Regions from separate parts of the Paenibacillus sp. FSL F4-0243 genome, predicted to be linked through region 2. Evidence: a T-box and tRNA genes for the amino acid it is inferred to sense, from the RefSeq annotation. Region 2 holds a T-box; the other holds one or more tRNA genes.

Region 1 (3,359 bases), 1.7 Mb from region 2:
CAAAAACACAGGTCTGTGCGAAGCCGCAAGGCGAAGTATACGGGCTGACGCCTGCCCGGTGCTGGAAGGTTAAGGGGAGTGGTTAGGGGTAACCCGAAGCTATGAACCGAAGCCCCAGTAAACGGCGGCCGTAACTATAACGGTCCTAAGGTAGCGAAATTCCTTGTCAGGTAAATTCTGACCCGCACGAATGGCGTAACGACTTGGGCGCTGTCTCAACGAGAGATCCGGTGAAATTTTAATACCTGTGAAGATGCAGGTTACCCGCGACAAGACGGAAAGACCCCATGGAGCTTTACTGCAGCTTGATATTGAATTTGGGTACGATCTGTACAGGATAGGTGGGAGCCGTAGAAATCGGAGCGCAAGCTTCGGTGGAGGCGCCGTTGGGATACCACCCTGATCGTATCTAGGTTCTAACCTAGTACCCTTACCGGGTACGGGGACCGTGTCAGGCGGGCAGTTTGACTGGGGCGGTCGCCTCCTAAAGAGTAACGGAGGCGTTCCAAGGTTCCCTCAGAATGGTTGGAAATCATTCGAAGAGTGCAAAGGCATAAGGGAGCTTGACTGCGAGACCTACAAGTCGAGCAGGGACGAAAGTCGGACTTAGTGATCCGGTGGTACCGCATGGAAGGGCCATCGCTCAACGGATAAAAGCTACCCTGGGGATAACAGGCTTATCTCCCCCAAGAGTCCACATCGACGGGGAGGTTTGGCACCTCGATGTCGGCTCATCGCATCCTGGGGCTGAAGTAGGTCCCAAGGGTTGGGCTGTTCGCCCATTAAAGCGGTACGCGAGCTGGGTTCAGAACGTCGTGAGACAGTTCGGTCCCTATCTGTCGTGGGCGCAGGAAATTTGAGAGGAGCTGTCCTTAGTACGAGAGGACCGGGATGGACGTACCGCTGGTGCACCAGTTGTTTCGCCAGAAGCATGGCTGGGTAGCTACGTACGGACGGGATAAGCGCTGAAAGCATCTAAGCGTGAAGCCCCCCTCAAGATGAGATTTCCCAATTAGTAAGACCCCTTGAAGACGACGAGGTAGATAGGTTGGAGGTGGAAGTGCAGTAATGCATGGAGCTGACCAATACTAATCGGTCGAGGGCTTATCCTATACTTAAGACGCAAATTCAATTCGGATTCAGTTTTCAGGGAGTCAAATTCCTGTTTGGATTGCTGTGGTACTGATATCGTTTGGAGAGATACCCAAGTGGCTATAAGGGGACCCTCTGCTAAGGGGTTAGACTGCGTAAGCGGTGCGTGGGTTCGAATCCCACTCTCTCCGCCATTTTCAATCCATAGCATTTCTAATTATTGTGGCGGTGTAGCTCAGCTGGCTAGAGCGTACGGTTCATACCCGTGAGGTCGGGGGTTCGATCCCCTTCGCCGCTACCATAATACCTGGAGGCTTAGCTCAGCTGGGAGAGCATCTGCCTTACAAGCAGAGGGTCGGGGGTTCGATCCCCTCAGCCTCCACCATTATTACTTTTTAAGAAATACTTTTTACACCGTGCCGGTGTAGCTCAACTGGTAGAGCAACTGACTTGTAATCAGTAGGTTGGGGGTTCAAGTCCTCTCGCCGGCACCATTATTATCAATGCGGAACCGTGGTGTAGTTGGCCTAACATGCCTGCCTGTCACGCAGGAGATCGCGAGTTCGAATCTCGTCGGTTCCGCCATTTTTTTCCACAAGACTAGGGTGGGAAGTATAATACTACCACTTTATTTTTATGTCAATTTAATATGGCTCGATAGCTCAGTCGGTAGAGCAGAGGACTGAAAATCCTCGTGTCGGCGGTTCGAATCCGTCTCGAGCCACTTTTCCCTGGGGGATTAGCGAAGTGGCCAAACGCATCAGACTGTAAATCTGCTCACGTACGTGTTCGGTGGTTCGAATCCATCATCCCCCACCATTTATGAGCCATTAGCTCAGTTGGTAGAGCACCTGACTTTTAATCAGGGTGTCGAAGGTTCGAGTCCTTCATGGCTCATCCCAAACAGAAAGTCATCACCTTATGGTGGTGGCTTTTTTTGTGTTTTATGGTTGTATTATAGTAGCGCGCTACTGTAGCGATTAACATAATATAAGAGAATATGCTAAAATAGGCGAAAAGAGCAAAAGTGGTGGAGCATGGTGACTATGGATAGTGAGACATTGCGGAAAAAATTAGAGCAGCTCACCGGAAAGAGAACCGGAATCAAGCAGTTAGGGAGGCAGCATTCAGCTTCTCTTTTTAGCATGGGATTAGAAGGACAGGATCAGCTGGTAATCCATGAGGGTCATCTCTGGGCACCTTTGTATGAGAGTGACGGACGTATAACCGCTGTCTGGGTAGAAATGGAGGGGCTCACTTCTCTGGAAGTACAACTGGTCAACTATGCAGTTCGAAATTTTGCTATTGCACTTAAAGCAACAGGTCTTCGAGAAGAAGGTGAAGTGGAGGCGCGGCAGCTTGGCGCTTGGTTGAACACGGAGCTAGAGCAAGAGAAGAATGACACTGAAATTCCCGATGAGATCACCCTAAAGGGACGTCTGTTCGGAGATATGATTCCATTCCTCCTTAGTAGTGAGATTGCCCATAGTCCACAGATCTCTTATCGTTCACTGATGAAATTACTGCGTAGCTATTTTGAGAACGAAATTCTGCTCATTCCCCTTCAAGAGAAGGAATGGTTAATTTTAGCTCGTAAAGAATTACTTACGGGCGGGGATGATAAAGATGATGAAGAAGAGAGTGTAGATGATCTTCTAGCACAGACTAGTATGGGGTTACATGAGCTGATAGCTAGTGAATGGGTAGGGGTATTCCATTTGGCAGTAGCTCCGGCTATAGTCCCTGTTAAGGGATTGACTGGATCTGTAGCTTTGCTCAGGGAGACGATTGTACTCGGTCGTATTTTTCAAGTAGGAGAATATATTCATTTACCTTGGGAACTGCATTTGGAACGTCTGGTTAACAGCATTCCTGATGTACGCCGCAAACAGTTGCTTGGACAAATTGGTGACTACTCCTCTGTACTATCAGATAAAGAGATGCTGCTGACTTTGGAGACTTTTTTTGAGATGGACTGTAATGTAAGTGAAACCGCCAAGAAGTTGTATATCCATCGAAATACGCTGCTTTACCGTCTGGATAAGATAAAACAAGAGACCGGAGCAGATGTACGAAGCTTTGGGGACGCTGCTATTGTGAAGCTTACTATGCTTTTGTATAAAGTGACGAAAAGGAAATAGGTTTTTTGTGAACCTTACAAATAGCCATAGTGTCCCGACTGGGGTAATATAAATGTACAAGGAAACAGAATTTTTATATTAACTAATTAATAATTAACTCGAGGGGGAAATACAATGGCAGGCGTA
Region 2 (3,359 bases):
TCCGCATCAGGATGCTTTTCTTTCGATTTCACATAGCCGGTTACGATGCCGGAAATCCCTTTATTGCGGCGCTCTACTCCGTCAATTTCAATGCCGGCAGCGGTAATCTTCTCCGCTAGCTTTTCGGCGGTTACTCCTTCAATCGATGTATAATCAGCCAACCATCCGGTTGATACTTTCATGTCCGCTCACTTCCTTTATGTTTCAGATGTATTTATCTACTTGCCGTTCGATCTGCTTCCTGTGGGAGTAGTACAATTTAGGATTACTCGATCAAAGCTTCATAACAGTCCTATTTATAGCAGTCACTACGAAAAATATTGGACTTCCGATCGCTGTTATCCTCAGATTTCCTGATTAGAACCGCTTCTCGCGGTAGAAATCCGAGGATAAAGGCGAATGCTGGCGCTTCTACAGTTCCAAAATTCCTCTCCGTTCCTTCTATTAATAGTCTTTTATTAAGCAAGATCAGTAACCCAATTGCTACTTACTCCTAACCCGCCAGCCAGCTCGCCCACCAAAAATCTAAACGCCCTTGAACTGCTTTACAAAACTCATATCGTTGTTATAGAAATGACGGATGTCATCGATGCCGTATTTAAGCATAGCAATCCGCTCAACACCCATACCAAATGCGAAGCCGCTATACTTAGCAGGATCATAGCCACCCATTTTCAGAACATTTGGATGCACCATGCCGGCGCCAAGGATTTCTAACCATCCGCTTTGCTTGCACAGTCTGCAGCCATCGCCGCCACATTTGAAGCAGCTTACATCCACTTCAACGCTTGGCTCGGTGAATGGGAAGAAGCTCGGACGAAGACGAATGTCTGTATTCGGGCCAAACATCTCTTGTACGAATTGCTGCAAGGTACCTTTCAGATCACTCATCCGAATGTTGCTTCCGATAACCAAACCTTCAATTTGATGGAACTGGAAGGAATGCGTTGCATCGTCATCATCGCGGCGGAATACTTTACCCGGGCAAATGATTTTAACTGGAACTTCACCGTTCATAGCCTGCATAGTACGAATCTGTACCGGAGACGTTTGAGTACGCATAAGCAGGTCATCCGTTAAATAAAAGGAATCCTGCATATCGCGAGCCGGGTGATTTTTAGGCAGATTTAGGGCTTCAAAGTTATAATAATCGGTCTCCACTTCCGGACCTTCAGCCACACGGTAGCCCATACCAATGAAAATATCCTCAATTTCCTGAACCACTCTGCTAAGCGGGTGAACGCCCCCTTGCTGCATGCGGCGACCTGGCAGGGTTACGTCTACTTTTTCAGCCTGCAGACGTTGCTGAGTCTCTTGCTGTTGAAAAGCCTCTTGCTTCGTTCCAATAATCTCCTCAATGGCACTACGCACCTGATTCGCTACTTGCCCGATAACCGGACGCTCCTCAGCACTAAGTCCTCCCATACCACGTAGAACTTCTGTAAGCTCGCCTTTTTTACCGAGATATTTCACTCTTAGGTCATTCAAAACCTGTGGATCCATAACCTCCTGCAACTTAGCCAGCGCCTCAACCTTCAATGCTTCCAACTTCTCTTTCATGGCCGTGTACAGCCCCCTTCAATCATTGTCTAGTTCAACAAAAAAAGGCCTTTCCTCCCGGTAAGGGACGAAAAGACCGTGGTACCACCCTTGTTAGACAAGCTGATCTGTTCCCCTTAAGAGCTTCATTCCCTCTTTTGGCTGGACAGATACCTATCTCACTTTATACAGAAATAACGGTCTGTGACCGGTTTCCCCTACGCTTCCTTACAAGGCAATCTTAAGGAATTCAAGGAACTGCTCCGGAGTGAACTTCGACAGCTCTGTATCCTAGAAACGCTCTCAATCACCGGCGTCTCCTCCCTGTAAGTCAGGCACTGTGTACTCTTCTCCATCACTGCATTTCACAATTCAATCTAATTGTCAGGTATCTCTTTTATGCAAGAGATATGTCTGTTTATTATATGCAAAATCTGTCGTTTTGACAAGTTCAAGCATAATTAGGGCAATTTTTATCTGGCTTTAAGCTGGCTTTAAGGTTCAGAGCCATTTTGGGGACTTTTTTTCAGCTAACGTTCAGCGGAGCTTGATAATTTCCATTATTAAGAAGGCATGGTTGTACTCAATCATAAATCACCTTCAAAATACAAGGACTTTCATACCGGGAGGGAATTACATGCATGCACGAAGAACAAAAGTAGCTGTGATCATACTTAGCGCAGCAGTTCTGAGTCAAGCTTCAGCGTATGGAGCATACGCGGCATCAACGACTACTTCATCCACCAAAACAGCAACTGCCACCACTGTATCCACTCTGGATAAACTCGGCTCGATAGCTTTAAAGAGTAACTTTAGTGTGAAGCTGACCGATGTTGGCTTTTTGACTCAGGATGGCGGCAATATTCTTACATACACCCTCAGCTATAACAATGGGAGCGGAAGCAGCATCAATCTTGTGGACTATTTCTCTAAAGTAACAACTGCCGGAGGAACCGTTATCCAAGGAAGCCCAGTAACCAGCAGTGCAACCATCAAATCTATCCCCTCCAAAAGCAGTCAATCCGTAACCTATTACGTAAACGTCGGTAAATCCACATCTTTAAATGGAGTGAAGATTTCAGTATTCGGTTGGGATTTCAGCAGTACCGATTATCAAAAAAAGCTGGGGACCTTCACCATGCCTGTTGCTTTTTCACAAGCGGTCGCTAGAGGCCAAAGTAAAAAGATAACCTTGAATAATCAGCCCGTAACAACCAAAACGGAAAGTCTGCAAATTTACAAATATAACGGTAAGGTATACGCCAAAGTAGGTGTGAGCTTAACCAATCAAGGAACCAAAGTGCTAAGTGATCCTGGACTTAAGGGATACCTCGCATCCGCAGGAGGATCTGTATTTGAATTAACGCTTGATGATGCGAGCAGTAACTACAAAGTACAGCCACAGGAAAAAAAGACGATCTACTACATGACGGAAATCCCCTCTTATATGAAGACAGACAATATGACTCTGCAGTTTGCTGCAGAAGATACCTCATTAAAATTAGCTTTGCCCATCGTCACCTATAACCTTCCCGCTGCTACCACACCAGATCTTGTCGTAGCCAGCAATGTCATCAAGAAGCTTACGATTAACAATAATACTGTCGAGACGCAGTTAAAAAACGCCAATGTCTATGCCGACAACGGCACCGCGAAGTGGACGCTGCAATTCCGAGTAAAAAATAGCGGCAACAAGGCGATTACTTTGCCTGCTTATGAGTTTACCGTTAAAGCCGCTGAAGGATACAGCTTTCCGGTGGACACGAAGGCTTTCGCTAACCTTACACTCAAACCCCTTGAAGAAAAAATAATTGAGCTCA

What was found. A T-box is a leader RNA that pairs with one kind of tRNA and senses whether it is charged. The one in region 2 lies ahead of pheS (phenylalanine--tRNA ligase subunit alpha), so its partner is inferred to be a tRNA-Phe.
Region 1: it encodes a tRNA-Phe, which carries the amino acid that the T-box ahead of pheS (phenylalanine--tRNA ligase subunit alpha) is inferred to sense. The anticodon was not compared.

Annotation. Positions count from the first base shown of each region.
Region 1 is NZ_CP150151.1:144,643-148,001, forward strand. Features, by position in the region: rRNA gene NSS87_RS00685 (23S ribosomal RNA) at 1-1,112, shown strand, start outside; tRNA gene NSS87_RS00690 (tRNA-Ser) at 1,195-1,286, shown strand; tRNA gene NSS87_RS00695 (tRNA-Met) at 1,317-1,393, shown strand; tRNA gene NSS87_RS00700 (tRNA-Val) at 1,402-1,477, shown strand; tRNA gene NSS87_RS00705 (tRNA-Thr) at 1,511-1,586, shown strand; tRNA gene NSS87_RS00710 (tRNA-Asp) at 1,600-1,677, shown strand; tRNA gene NSS87_RS00715 (tRNA-Phe) at 1,744-1,816, shown strand; tRNA gene NSS87_RS00720 (tRNA-Tyr) at 1,826-1,911, shown strand; tRNA gene NSS87_RS00725 (tRNA-Lys) at 1,917-1,989, shown strand; gene NSS87_RS00730 (helix-turn-helix domain-containing protein) at 2,139-3,233, shown strand; gene ugpC (sn-glycerol-3-phosphate ABC transporter ATP-binding protein UgpC) at 3,348-3,359, shown strand, end outside.
Region 2 is NZ_CP150151.1:1,876,057-1,879,415, reverse strand. Features, by position in the region: gene pheT (phenylalanine--tRNA ligase subunit beta) at 1-182, opposite strand, end outside; gene pheS (phenylalanine--tRNA ligase subunit alpha) at 526-1,560, opposite strand; T-box leader at 1,621-1,907, opposite strand; gene NSS87_RS08380 (hypothetical protein) at 2,177-3,359, shown strand, end outside.